Regions from separate parts of the Caloramator mitchellensis genome, predicted to be linked through region 1. Evidence: a T-box and tRNA genes for the amino acid it is inferred to sense, from the RefSeq annotation. Region 1 holds a T-box; the other holds one or more tRNA genes.

The links. A T-box is a leader RNA that pairs with one kind of tRNA and senses whether it is charged. The one in region 1 lies ahead of cysS (cysteine--tRNA ligase), so its partner is inferred to be a tRNA-Cys.
Region 2: it has a tRNA-Cys gene. The T-box ahead of cysS (cysteine--tRNA ligase) is inferred to sense a tRNA for this amino acid. The anticodon was not compared.

What each region holds. Positions count from the first base shown of each region.
Region 1 covers NZ_LKHP01000010.1:34,229-41,929, forward strand. Annotated here, with positions in the region: gene ABG79_RS08830 (hemerythrin domain-containing protein) at 1-337, shown strand, start outside; gene ABG79_RS08835 (threonine aldolase family protein) at 351-1,370, shown strand; gene ABG79_RS08840 (DUF1294 domain-containing protein) at 1,440-1,697, shown strand; gene ABG79_RS08845 (rhomboid family intramembrane serine protease) at 1,780-2,640, opposite strand; gene ABG79_RS08850 (alpha/beta hydrolase) at 2,753-3,565, shown strand; gene gltX (glutamate--tRNA ligase) at 3,666-5,120, shown strand; T-box leader at 5,172-5,377, shown strand; gene cysS (cysteine--tRNA ligase) at 5,460-6,857, shown strand; gene ABG79_RS08865 (carbohydrate kinase) at 6,972-7,701, shown strand, end outside.
Region 2 covers NZ_LKHP01000004.1:161,492-169,192, reverse strand. Annotated here, with positions in the region: gene ABG79_RS05010 (class I SAM-dependent DNA methyltransferase) at 1-692, shown strand, start outside; gene hslO (Hsp33 family molecular chaperone HslO) at 705-1,577, shown strand; tRNA gene ABG79_RS05000 (tRNA-Val) at 1,701-1,776, shown strand; tRNA gene ABG79_RS04995 (tRNA-Asp) at 1,819-1,895, shown strand; tRNA gene ABG79_RS04990 (tRNA-Phe) at 1,899-1,974, shown strand; tRNA gene ABG79_RS04985 (tRNA-Gly) at 1,976-2,051, shown strand; tRNA gene ABG79_RS04980 (tRNA-Cys) at 2,061-2,135, shown strand; gene ABG79_RS04975 (2-hydroxyacyl-CoA dehydratase) at 2,421-6,692, shown strand; gene ABG79_RS04970 (methyl-accepting chemotaxis protein) at 6,754-7,701, shown strand, end outside.

The DNA of each region.
Region 1 (7,701 bases):
TGAGAAGAATGAAACACTTAAATCAGGGGCTATAGCAGGGATGCTATTAGAACATGACCTTGGCAGAATGTATATAAGAAATCTTGAGGAAGCGCTAAACAATTATGAAAAGGGAGATAAAAAGCAAAAGGCTTATATAGTTGCCAACGCAATATCCTATACAATGCTGCTCGAAGGCCATATAGATAAAGAGGATAATGCTATTTACATGACTGCAAGAAGGGTTTTAGACGAAAATATTCAGGAAAGATTAAAGGAAGAATTTGAAAAAATAGAAGGCGACCAAGAAAATACTAAGATTAGAAACAAATACATAGATTTTGCAAATAGCCTGTAATGGGGGGATAATTTTGAGAAGTTTTGCAAGCGATAACAACGCAAGGGTGCATCCTAAGATAATGGAGGCAATTGTTAAAGCTAATGAAGGCGATGTTGTATCTTACGGGGACGATATATACACCGAAAGGGCTGTTAATAAGTTTAAAGAAATTTTTGGAGAAGATATAGACGTATACTTTGTTTACAACGGAACAGGGGCAAATGTATTAGGGCTTGGAACAATTACAAGACCATATAATTCAATTATTTGTTCATCCTGGGCACATATAAATACTGATGAGTGTGGAGCGCCTGAAAAGAATACAGGCTGCAAGATAATCTCCTTACCAAGTGCAGACGCAAAAATACAAGTAGAGGATATAGAAAAGCACCTTCATGCTTTAGGAGTTGAACACCATTCACAGCCTAAGGTGATTTCAATTACTCAATCAACAGAACTTGGAACTGTGTATACTGTGGATGAAATTAAGAAAATTTCTGATTTTGCCCACAGAAATAACATGCTTGTTCATATGGATGGTGCAAGAATTGCAAATGCTGCAGCTTCATTAAATAAAGGCTTAAGAGAAATTACAAGAGATGCTGGGGTTGATGTTTTGTCCTTTGGAGGAACTAAAAATGGAATGATGTTTGGGGAAGCTGTTGTGTTTTTCAACAAGGAACTTTCAAAGGATTTTAAGTTTATAAGAAAACAAAGCATGCAGCTGCACTCAAAGATGAGATATATTTCAGCACAGTTTGAAGCTTTATTAAGCGACAACCTGTGGTTTGAAAATGCAAAACATGCAAACGAAATGGCAAAATACTTAGAAAGTAAAGTAAGAGAGATAAAGGGCATTGAAATAACCCAAAAGGTTGAGGCAAACGCAGTTTTTGCAATACTCCCTAGACAAACTATAGAAAAACTTCTTAAAAAACACTTTTTCTATATTTGGAACGAGGAAACAAATGAAGTTAGGTGGATGACGTCCTTTGACACTACCAAGGAAGACATAGATTCCTTTGTGAGTGACATTCACTTGATTTCTTGACTTCTTGAATTGTTTGACAAATTTAAATTAGGGTAGGTAAACCTACTCCAGGTTATGTGAGGTCTACAAATGGATATAATTTTATTACTTCTTTTAGCTATAAATATATTTGCTCTTTTAATTATGTTTATCGATAAGAGAAGAGCAAAAAAACACAAGTTCAGAATTTCTGAAAAAACTATTTTCATTATTGCGGCAATCGGTGGAAGCATTGGAATATATTTAGGAATGTTTCTGTTTCATCATAAAACAAAGCATTTAAAATTTATTATTGGAATTCCGATTATTATAGTTTTACAAGGCTTTCTTATTTATTATTTAAGATAAATATCGTTTTAATGAAAAAATAAATGATTTTTGATAAATTTTATAGATATAGAACATACAAAATCCCATGAATGCATTTAAATCATTCATGGGATTTATTCTTTTTATCTTTTCTTGGCTTAAACTCAATAACCTTTGAATTTAATTCTTCCTCTTCTGTTATATGCTCGTGATTAAATATATGCTCGGAACAATATGCATGCCTTCCTGCACATTTTGAGCAATACCTAAACTCCATCTTTGGATCATCAGCTTCAGTTATTCCGCAAACTGTGCACCTATGACGATAATTCTTTGTTGAATTAAAGTTTTTCTGAAATTTTCTCCTCCTTGAAAATGATTTTCTTCTCAAATTAGTATTTAGAATTAAATCTCTACCGAAAAATACCAAGAAGTTAACTACAGACAATATTGAAAGTGCTTTTAATGGGAAGGGCAAAAACAAAACAGTGTAAATAATATAAGCCCACTCTAAATAACCTAGATATTTAACCTTAACAGGAAAGAAGAAGAACATCAATATTTCTACATCAGGAAAAAGATAAGCAAATGCAAGAAACATAGATGTATTAATGTAATTTCCTGTTGCATCTATGTTTGTAATCATTGATCCTATTATTGTTGCTAATACGCCTATCAAATAATACAGATTAAATTTAAAGCTTCCCCAATGATGTTCAAGATTTAATCCTATCCAATAGTAGAAATATAAAATGATAAATAAAAATAGAACACTGGAGGAAGGTGGGATAAAAAGAAAAGTTATAAGCCGCCAAACTTGACCTTTAAAGACTAATTCTGGGTTTAGAATCAAATAGTCTATAATTAATGGATTTACAATAGATGCTATGAAAACAAATCCAGTTATAGCAACTATATAAAACATAATATTTTTTATAGTAAATTTTTTAAACCGGGATTCTAATCTATATATCCATTTCATTTCAATCTTCCTTTCAATGTGTTTTATATTATTATATAGGTTTTGCTAAAACTTGACAATTAGATTAATATAATAAATAATAGGGTTAATCCTTTGGATTGGAGGGGGACGTATGGAACGAAAAATAGTTAAAGATATTATTATTCCACAACTGAATAGAAATCGGAAGATAAGAGTTTATTTACCTTATGATTACTTTATTTCAAATAAAAATTATCCCGTTTTGTATATGCACGATGGACAAAATTTGTTTGATAAGAGTGAACATTCAGGATACTCATGGGAAGTGGATAAAACACTTGATAATCTTCAAAGGGAAGGGGTAACAGATGGAATAATTGTTGTGGGAATTGACTGCAATAGGGAAGGATTTAAAAGATTAGACGAGTATTCACCTTGGAAAAACTTTGAGATACCTAAGATGCTTGATAAAAGTGAACTAGAATATGTTGGCGGTGAAGGAGAAGAATATTCAAAGTTTATCGTAGAGACATTAAAACCTATGATAGACAGTGAATTTAGAACATTAAAGGATAGACAAAATACTATGATTGCAGGAAGCTCAATGGGAGGAGTAATTTCTCTATACATAGGAATAAAGTATCAAGATATATTTTCAAAAATTGGAGCATTTTCAACTGCTGCATGGTTTGCAGAAGAGGAGTTAATCGATTTTATTGAAGAGAATCTTACAACGGTCGAAATGAGGATTTATCTTGATATTGGGACAAATGAAACCAGCAACGATAAAATAAAAGAGTTTCCAGATATATATGTAAATGGAACACTTAGGTTAAACGAAACTATATCAAGAAAAATTTCAATTGAAAATGTAAAGCTTTTAATTGATGAGGGAGCAACACACAGCGAAAAATACTGGGCAAAAAGATTTCCTGAATTTATTAAATTTATATACAACAAATAAAAGGGTGCACGGTTGCACTCTTTTAATATATTTTTGTTGAAAAATAGGGAAAATATAATTAAAATTAGTAATTGAGCGTAATATTTTTGGAGGTGTAGTGATGGAGAGAGTTAGATTTGCCCCAAGTCCAACAGGGCATTTGCATATCGGAGGAGCTAGAACAGCACTATTTAACTATTTATATGCTAGACATACAGGCGGAAAATTCTTGGTTAGAATTGAGGATACTGACCTTAACCGTTCAACAGAAGAGTCAGAAAAGGTTATTCTTGAAGGATTGAGATGGCTTGGAATCGATTGGGATGAAGGAATTGAAGTTGGAGGAGAACACGGACCATATCGTTCGACAGAAAGAGTTGGAATATATAATCCGTATGTAGAAAAATTATTGGCTGAAGGTAGAGCGTATCTTTGCTACTGCAGTGAAGAAGAACTTGAAAAGGAAAGGGAAGAGGCTTTAAAAAGAGGTGAGATGCCAAGATATTCTGGAAAGTGCAGACACCTAACTAAAGAGCAAAAGGAGGCCTATGAAAAAGAAGGAAGAAAGCCAGTAGTTAGATTTAGAGTTCCAGATGATGAACTTATAGTTGTTGAAGATATAGTAAGAGGAAGAGTTGAATTCAATTCAAAGGATATAGGCGATTTTATTATAGTAAAATCCGATGGAATTCCTGTATACAACTTTGCGGTTACAATTGATGATTATTTAATGCAGATTACAACTGTTATAAGAGGAGAAGAGCATCTTTCAAATACTCCAAGGCAAATACTAATATATAAAGCTCTCGGATTTGAAGTTCCAAAGTTTGCCCATGTTTCACTAATTCTTGGAAAAGACAGAACAAAGATGAGCAAGCGCCATGGTTCTACGTGGGTTGAACAATACAGGGATGCGGGATATCTGCCAGAAGCAATTGTAAACTTTTTAGCACTTCTTGGATGGTCGCCAGAGGGTGAAGAAGAAATTTTCTCACTTGAGGAACTTGTTGAAAAATTTGACCTTAACAGAGTTGTTAAGAATCCTGCTGTATTCGATATCGACAAATTAAACCACATAAATGGAATATACATAAGAAAGAGCCCAATAGAGAGAATAGTAGAGCTTGCTATTCCACATCTTGTAAATGCAGGATTTATAACAGAAAACGATATCAATGAAAAGAAGGAATGGTTAACTAAGGTTGTTGAAACAGTTAGAGATGGACTCTCATTTGTTGGTGATATAGTTAACCATGTTAATATTTTCTTTGGAGAAGAAGTTAAACTTGAAAATGAAGAAGCAGCAGAAGTTTTAAAACAAGAGCATGTTCTTGGTCTTATAAATGAATTTGAAACTATGGTAAAAGAAGCAGAAGCGATTGATTCAAACTTTGCACAAAACGTATTTAAAGAATTAAAGAATAGAACTGGAGCGAAGGGGAAAGCACTCTTTATGCCAATTAGAGTTGCATTAACAGGCCAGGTTCATGGACCAGAACTTGTAAATATAATAGAAATACTTGGAAGAGAAACAATAATAAAAAGACTTGGTTTTGTAAAGGAAAACTTAATGTAATGATTTGATTGTGTAAGATTTTTTTGATATAATATTTTCTAACAATAATCTGTATAGGCATTGATGGGAAGGAGTAGGAAGGTTTAGCTTTTAGAGAGTTGCTGTCGTAGGCTGAAAGCAGCAGCAGTGAAACTTCTGAAGGTGCGTCCCGGAGCTTTCTTGCCGAAAGAAGTAGGCAAGGACGGTAAATCCGTTATAATTTTGAGTGAGGTTTATCCTAAGTAGAGTGGAACCGCGAAGTCCCCTTCGTCTTTACAAGATGAAGGGGTTTTTAGATGCAGTTTAAGATAATCGACATAGAATAATAATAGTAGATAGAAAGGAGATATTGATATGGCTATTAAGATTTATAATACCTTGACAAGGCAAAAGGAAGAATTTAAGCCGATTACAGAAGGCGAGGTTAAAATGTATGCCTGCGGTCCAACTGTATATAACTACTTCCATATTGGAAATGCCAGAACATTCCTTGTATTCGATACGATTAGAAGATATTTTGAATACAGAGGATATAAGGTGAATTTTATTCAAAACTTTACTGATATCGATGACAAAATGATTAAAAGAGCTAATGAAGAGGGAGTAACAGTAAAGGACGTAGCAGAAAAATATATAGCTGAATATTACAAGGATGCAGATGGACTTAAAATTCAAAGAGCGACATACAATCCAAGGGCTACTGAATATATGGATGAAATAATAAAGTTCGTAAAGGACTTAGTTGATAAGGGGTATGCCTATGCTGTTGATGGGGATGTATATTTTGATACAACTAAATTCGAAGAATATGGGAAACTATCGCATCAGAGCATAGAAGATTTAGAAGCGGGTGCAAGAATAGATATAGATGAGAGAAAGAAAAATCCAATGGACTTTGCCCTTTGGAAGGCACAAAAGCCAGGTGAACCTGCATGGGAGAGCCCATGGGGAATGGGCAGACCTGGCTGGCATATTGAATGCTCAACAATGGCGTGCAATCTTTTAGGTGAAACAATAGATATTCACGGAGGTGGGGCAGACCTTGTATTCCCACACCATGAAAATGAAATCGCCCAAAGTGAAGCAAGAAATGAAAAACCGTTTGCTAATTACTGGATGCATGTTGCATACCTTAACGTTAACAACCAGAAGATGTCAAAGTCATTAAACAACTTCTTTACAGCTAGGGAGATACTTGAAAAATATGATGCAGAAGTTGTGAGACTATTTATGCTCTCAGGACATTATAGAAATCCAATAAACTTTAGCTTGGACTTACTAGACCAGGCAAAATCAGCCCTTGAGAGAATGTATAATGCTATAGGAAATCTTGAACATGTAATTGAAGTTGCAGAAGATAGAGAACTTAATGGGGCAGAAGTAGAATTATCAAACAATCTCGATAAATTTAGAGAAAGATACATCGAAGTTATGGATGATGATTTCAATACCGCTGATGGAATATCAGTTATATTCGACTTAGTTAGAGAAGTCAACACAAATATAAAGGAAACTTCAGCGAAAAAACTTGCTGAAAAGGCATTGAACCTTATAAGGGAACTTGGAAAACCTCTTGGAATACTTGAAAAAACAACAAAGGGAAATATTGATGAAGAAATAGAAAGGCTTATAGAAGAAAGGCAAAAGGCAAGAAAGGAAAAGAATTTTGCCCTTGCAGATAAGATAAGAGACGATTTGAAGGCGATGGGAATAATACTTGAAGATACTCCACAGGGAGTTAGATGGAAGAGAATGTAAAAGTGAAACTTGGGTGCCTGGCACCTAAGTTTCACTTTTTTGTTGCATAAATTTATTAAAATGGGTAAAATATAAACATATGATTAATATATAAGCAAAAGTTAAGGTGATTGTATGACGAATAGGGAAAGAGAAATATTAAACATTATCAAAGACAATCCTTTGATTTCACAGGAAGAAATGGCAAGCATGTTAGGTATTACACGGTCATCTGTTGCAGTTCATATTACAAACCTTATGAAAAAGGGACTTATTAAGGGCAAAGGTTATATTTTATCAGATGAGGATGAATATGTTGTTGCAATTGGAGGAGCTAATATAGATTTATTAGGTTTTCCAAAGGGTAAGCTTAATTTGAGAGATTCCAATCCAGGAAGGATGAAAATTTCAATAGGTGGAGTTGCAAGAAATATAGCTGAAAATTTAGTAAGGCTTGGGGTAAATACAAAGCTATTAACGTTGGTTGGTGATGATTTGTATGGGAAAAAGATAATCGAGCACTCTAAAAAAATTGGATTGGATATGAGTTTATCAAAGGTTTTAGATATATCCCAAACATCAACATATTTATCTATTCAGGATGATAAAGGAGATATGGCAGTTGCACTTTCCTGTATGGATATTTATGACGATTTTAAAGTAGACTATATTAAAGAAAATGAAGGAATGATAAAAAAATCTAAATGCATAGTTCTAGATACTAATATTCCTGAAGAAATTATAAAATATATCATAGAAAATTTTAATATTCCTGTATTTTTAGACACAGTTTCAACTAATAAAGCAATGAAGGTTAAGAATTTTATAGGAAAGTTTTACTGTATAAAACCAAACAAGTATGAAG
Region 2 (7,701 bases), on a different contig from region 1:
TGATAGACATAGATTATGACTCTTGGAAAAGATTTATAGAAAAGTATATGAATTTAAATGGAATAGATTATAATGGGAAAACTGTCCTTGAACTAGCCTGCGGGACTGGTAACATGACTCAAAGGTTATATGATATGGGATTAAAGGTAGTAGCCCTTGATGTTTCAGAAGATATGCTGAATTTTGCAAGAAATAAAATAAAAAATAAGGATGTAGTATTTATAAATCAAGACATGAGAGATTTGAAGTTTGACAAAAAATTTGATTTCATATTCTGCCATAATGATGGATTAAACTATATAATTGAAGATGAAGAATTGATTGATATTTTCAACAGAGTCAATAATCATCTAAATGAATGTGGCTTATTTTTATTTGATATAAGTTCTGAATACAAATTAAAAAAAATAATAGGAAACAACTCCTTTACATTGAATGAAGACGATTACTGCTATATATGGGATAACTATATAGATGATGATATTTTAGATATGTATATTACATTCTTTGTAAAGGAAGGCAAACTATTTAAGAGAATAGATGAACACCATGTTCAAAGAGCGCATACTTGTGATAAAATAGTTAATATGCTCAAGAATACAGGATACAAAAAAGTTGAAATATATGATGATTATTCGTTTAATAACATTCACAATGAGACTTTAAGAATCACCTTTGTAGCTAAAAAATAAGGAGGTCAAAATATGGCATATATTTTAAGAGCGACAGCAGCAAATGGAGATATAAGATTATTTGCAGCTATTACAACTGATATGGTAGAAGAGGCAAGGAGGATACACAACCTTTCACCTACTGCATCTGCAGCGCTTGGGAGGTTTATGACAGTAGCTTCAATGATGGGAACAATGCTCAAGGGGGAGCGGGATACCATTACACTTTCTCTTAATGGTGGAGGCTCAATTGGCAATATGGTAGCTGTTTCAAACCCTAAGGGCAATGTCAAGGCTTATGTATCAAATCCAGGAGCAGATCTTCCGCTAAATGAAAAAGGCAAATTAGATGTTGGTAGAATAGTAGGTGTGAATGGCTTTTTAAACGTAGTAAAGGATTTAGGGCTAAAGGAACCCTACGTTGGTCAGGTGCCATTAAGAACAGGTGAGATAGGTGACGATATTGCATACTATTTTACAGTATCTGAACAAGTTCCATCGGCAGTTGTGCTTGGTGTTTTAGTTGATACAGATATTTCTATTAAAGCTGCGGGTGGACTTATTATCCAGATGATGCCAGGTGCAAATGAATTTTTAGCAGACATAATCACATTTAGACTTCAGGAAATTCCTCCACTATCAACACTGATTGCTGAAGGAAAATCAGGTGAAGAGATATTAAATATGTTGTTTGATGATATGGATTTGAAAATATACGAAAAAATAGACTGCCGATACGAATGTGATTGTTCAAGAGAAAGGGTTGAAAGGGCATTGATTGCACTCGGAAAAGAAGAACTACAAAGGCTGCATGACGAAGAGGAATCTATTCAACTTGAATGCCATTTCTGTGATAAGAAATATAAGTTCACAAAGGAAGAAATTAAGAAACTAATTGATAAATAAAATAAATTAAAAAAAAGGTGTTGACATAAGTGCAAAAATGATATAATATATTACATGTCGGCAGCGCCAATAAGGCAAAGTTGACAAAGATAAGTTTTGATGATATAATCAAAACATCGATGTGGGCGCATAGCTCAGCTGGGAGAGCATCTGCCTTACAAGCAGAGGGTCATAGGTTCGAGCCCTATTGTGCCCACCAAATCTTAATCTTAAGTGCCTGGCACCTAAGATTAAGTTTCTTGGCCCAGTAGCTCAGTTGGTTAGAGTGCCGGCCTGTCACGCCGGAGGTCGAGGGTTCGAGCCCCTTCTGGGTCGCCAACTGGCCAGATAGCTCAGTAGGTAGAGCAGGGGACTGAAAATCCCCGTGTCGCTGGTTCGATTCCGGCTCTGGCCACCATGCGGGAATAGCTCAGTTGGTAGAGCGTCACCTTGCCAAGGTGAAAGTCGCGGGTTCGAGTCCCGTTTCCCGCTCCAACTAAATATGGCGGCATAGCCAAGTGGTAAGGCACAGGTCTGCAAAACCTTCATTCCCCGGTTCAAATCCGGGTGCCGCCTCCATACAATGCAGCTTGCAATATTGCAAGCTGCTTTTTCTTTTGGTGACATTCACTTGATTTCTTGACTTCTTGATTTGTTTGTCAATTTGAACATGCGTCCTTGATAAATGGCAATTTACAAAGATACTAATCGCAAATAAAAGATAAATGGCTTTAGTTTGTCTGTTTTGAGCAAATCAACTGAATTAGACCAATAAATAGAATATTTTGGATTTGTTGCTTTTATTTTAGAGTATTAGAATTAAATTCAGATTGTTACTTAGCTTACTTGAAAGAAGGGAAAATAATGGGTTATGAGTATTTATTGGGATTAGATGTTGGCTCAACTACCGTCAAATTAGTAATATTAGATAAATATAACAAAATAGTAAACAGCAAATATAAGCGTCATTACGCTGATGTTGTCAATACTGTTAAGGAAGTTTTAACTGATGCAAAGCAGATAATTGGGGATAAAAAAATAAAGATAGCTGTCACTGGTTCGGCTGGAATTGGAATTTCAAAATGGTTAGATTTGCCTTTTGAGCAGGAGGTAATTGCGGCTACAAAGGCTGTTAATATATATGCTCCTGAAACAAATATAGCTATAGAGCTTGGAGGAGAAGATGCTAAAATCACCTATTTTAGCGGCAGCATAGAACAAAGAATGAATGGGAGTTGCGCTGGAGGAACAGGAGCATTTATTGACCAAATGGCAGGATTGATGGAAACAGACGCTATAGGGTTAAATGAATTGGCAAAAAGTTATAAAGTAATTTACCCAATTGCTTCAAGATGCGGTGTATTTGCAAAAACCGATATTCAAGCCCTTATAAACGAAGGAGTAAAAAAGGAAGATATAGCGGCTTCTGTGTTTCAAGCAGTTGTAAACCAAACGATAAGCGGATTGGCTGCAGGGAGGAAAATAACGGGAAAAGTAGCTTTTTTAGGTGGTCCACTTTATTTTTTAAGTGAACTTAGAAAAAGGTTTATAGAGACTCTAAATATAGATATTAATGATGCAATTTTTCCTGAAAATTCTCAGCTATTTGTAGCACTTGGCGCAGCGCACGTTGCAAAGGATAAGGAAACATTCAAACTTGAAACAATTTTAGACAAGCTTCAAGATACTACTCTTTTTTTGAATAAAGAAATAAATGTCCTAAGTCCTTTATTTGAAAATGAAAACTACTATATAAGTTTTAAAACAAGGCATGAGCAAAATAAAATTAAAAGAAAAAATATTGCTCAGCATAAGGGAGAATGCTTTTTAGGAATAGATGCTGGGTCAACTACTACAAAGGCAGTTTTAATAGACGCTGAGAATAATCTATTATTTAGTCTTTACTCAAATAATCAAGGAAACCCTGTTAATGCGGTATTAAACATAATCAAAAAAATTTATAAAGAACTTCCAGACAACGCACATATCGCCAAGTCATGCGTTACAGGTTACGGAGAAGGATTAATAAAGGCTGGCTTTTCAATAGATGAATCTGAAGTTGAAACCATTGCACACTATAAAGCAGCAGAATTCTTTGATCCGAACGTCGATTTTATACTAGATATCGGCGGTCAGGATATGAAATGCATCAGAGTTAAAAATGGAGTAATAGAAAATATAGTATTGAACGAGGCTTGTTCATCGGGTTGCGGTTCATTTATAGAATCTTTTGCAAAATCATTAGGTATGGCCATAGAAGATTTTGCAAAGGAGGCATTATTTTCAAAAAATCCCGTTGATTTGGGCTCAAGGTGCACAGTTTTTATGAACTCAAAAGTGAAACAAGCTCAAAAGGAAGGTGCAAGTGTTGCTGACATTTCAGCAGGGCTATCGTTTTCGGTTATTAAAAATGCATTGCAAAAAGTTATCAAGATAAGAAATATTGAAGATTTAGGAGAAAAAATAATTGTCCAAGGAGGCACCTTTTATAATGAAGCAGTTCTTAGAGCATTTGAACTGGTGTCTGGTAAGGAAGCGATACGACCTGACATATCTGGCTTGATGGGAGCATTTGGAGCAGCTTTAATAGCAAAGGAAAGGTTTGCACATGGAGAAAAGTCGAGCATAATTTCAAGCGAGGGATTAGAAAAATTTGAAATTAAACAATCGCATACAAGATGCAAATTATGCACAAACAATTGTCAGTTAACAATAAGCACATTTGGCGATGGTAAGAAATTTGTATCAGGCAATAGGTGTGAAAAAGGCGCTGGAAATTTTAGTGTAAAAAGCGATGTCCCAAATCTTTATGAGTATAAGTATAAAAGATTGTTTGAATATAAACCTTTAGATGAATCAATAGCGAAAAGAGGCATAATTGGAATACCAAGGGTTTTAAATATTTATGAAAACTACCCACTATGGCATACATTTTTTTCTGAACTTGGATTTAGAGTTGTTTTATCCGATAAGTCAAACAAAAAAATATATGAACTTGGCATGGAGACAATACCTTCCGATACCGTATGTTATCCAGCGAAAATTGTTCATGGACATATAGTAAATCTTATACAAAAGGGTGTCAAAACTATTTTTTATCCTTCTGTAGTTTATGAGAAAAAAGAGTTTTTGGACGCAAACAATCACTACAATTGTCCAATTGTGACTTCATATTCAGAAGTTATAAAAAATAATATGGATATATTAAATGAAAATGGAATCAAATTTCTAAATCCTTTTATTAGCTTAGAAAATGAAAAAATGCTCAGCAATTCTTTATTCAAATCATTATGTGAATTTGGCATTACAAAAAAAGAAATAGAAGAGGCGCTGAAAGCTGCATTATATGAATTTGAAAATTACAAAAGGGATATAAGAAAAAAGGGAGAGGAGACTTTAAGCTATCTAATCAAGACTGGAAAAAAGGGTATTGTTCTTGCAGGAAGGCCATATCATATAGACCCAGAAATAAATCATGGCATTCCAAATGTAATAAATTCATTTGGAATTGCGGTATTAACAGAGGATTCGATAAGCCATATTAAGGGTCTTAAAAATCCCTTAAGAGTAGTTGACCAATGGACTTACCACTCAAGAATATATAGAGCAGCAAACCTAATATCTGACTATAACAATATTGATATTATAGAACTAAACTCATTTGGATGTGGTCTTGATGCAATAGTTATGGACCAAGTAAAGGACATAGTTGAGGGCAGTGGCAAAATATATACTTCTATTAAAATAGATGAAGGAACTAACTTAGGTGCTATAAAGATTAGAATAAGAAGCCTTATTGCTGCACTAAAAGAAAGGGATAAAAAAGGAATGTTGCCGGTTAAAGTGAAAAGTATAAAAAATCCGGTATTCACAAAAAAGATGCGAAAAGAGTATACAATTTTAGCACCTCAAATGTCTCCTGTTCATTTTGAGATATTGGAAAAGGCCTTTGAGGTGAGCGGATACAAATTAAAAGTTTTGCCTTCGGTTGATAAGAATTCTATAGAAGAAGGTTTAAAATATGTAAACAACGATGCATGCTACCCATCCATAATAGTAATAGGGCAAATAATTAACGCTCTCAAATCAGGGGATTTTGATACAAACTCAACTGCAGTAATGATGACGCAAACTGGAGGGGGATGTAGAGCTACTAACTATATTGCTCTGCTTAAAAAAGCGTTAATCGATGCAGGCTTTAGCAATGTTCCAGTTATATCTTTGAACTCTAAAGGACTTGAAAAACAACCAGGATTTGAACTTTCACCCATGCTTATACACCGTGGATTGATGGCAGTAGTTTATGGGGATTTGTTAAACAGACTGATTTTGAGAACAAGACCATACGAAAAAGTAAAAGGTAATGCTAATGAATTATTTGAAGAGTGGAAATTCAGTATTTTTGAAAATATCAAGAATGGAAGTTTAAAACAATTTAAAGAAAATATTTGGGATATAGTAAAAGATTTCGATAATGTAAAAGTAGAAAATATACAGAAGCCAAGAGTCGGGATCGTTGGCGAAATACTTGTTAAATATCATCCAACAGCCAATAATGAAATTGTTAAAATACTTGAAGAAGAGGGAGCTGAAGCAGTTCAACCAGATTTAGCAGACTTTTTACTTTATTCTGCCTATGATGAGAAATATAAGTTTGATAATTTAACAGGGGATTTTTCGAAAATGTTTGCGGGAAAAATAACTATTTCTGCAATAGAGTTTTATAGAAAAGAGGTTAGAAGGGCATTGGAAAACAGCATACGCTTTAAAGCACCTTCTACTATTTATGATAAAGCTGAATTGGCGGAAAAAATTATTTCACTTGGCAATATGACAGGTGAAGGTTGGTTCTTAACAGGTGAGATGATTGAATTGATAGAAGAAGGGACTTTTAATATTGTTTGCTTACAACCATTTGGATGCCTTCCTAATCACATAGTTGGTAAAGGAATGATTAAAAAATTGAGAGAATTGTATCCGCAATCTAATATTGTAGCTATAGATTATGACCCTGGAGCAAGTGAAGTCAATCAACTGAATAGAATAAAGTTGATGCTTTCAAACGCTAAATTAAAAAGCGTTAACCCAACTGAAAATATAGTTGTTTTAGATAACTTTGCGTCAGCAGTGAACTGAGTGGATGATTGAAATACAATAAAAATTATTGTATAATTTTATTGAAAAGGGGGGTATTTACTTGAAAAAGCTAAAGATAAAGGGCAAAATTCTTTTAGTATTAATTTCGATAATTGTAATGTTTAGCGTATCAGTAAACCTTGTTGTTTATTATCAATTCAATAAAACAATGAATTCAAGCCTTCTTAAGAATACTGGAAAGTTGAGCTTTGAGCTTTTAAACAGAGAATTTCCAGGAATATGGAGGATAAGTGATAATAAACTATATAAAGGGTCTACAAATTTGATGGATAATTATATAGTAACAAATATGATACGAAATACTGCAAACGTTGAGTGCTCAATTTACTTAGGGGATAAAAGAATCGCAACCACTCTTGAGGAAAACGGAAAGACATTAGCTGAAAATAAGATAGATAAAAAAATTATAGACACTGTTCTTAATAATAAAGAGTATATTGGAAATGTTAAGATTGGCAAGAAAGTTTATAGTTCTATCTACATGCCAATTAAGGATGTTAGCGGAAGAGTTATTGGTATGTTCTTTATTGGAATGGAAAAAAGTAAAATCGATGAACAAGTAACGCCTGTTATCATATCGATTATAGTATTAACATTGTTATTGATTCTATTAATTTCATTTATGATATTGGTTTTCATGAATAAAGTGGTTTTAAATGCACTTACAGATACAAACAGGATAATAGGCAAAATTTCAGAAGGTGATTTAACGGTTACGATAGAAGATAAGTATTTAAAAAAGACTGATGAAGTTGGAGAAATAGCAAACGCTTTAAATAACATGCTAAAATCTCTTAACGATATGATAAAAAAACTTGCAGAAAGTATAACTGTTATTGACAATGAAACCACTGAATTAGCAAGTATATCTGAAGAGATGTCAGCTTCTTCTGAAGAGGTTGCAGCTTCAATTCAGCAAGTTGCAAGCGGAGCTGAAAGCCAAAATAGAGAAATTGCTGGCGTTGTAAACTTATTTTCAAATTTCTCG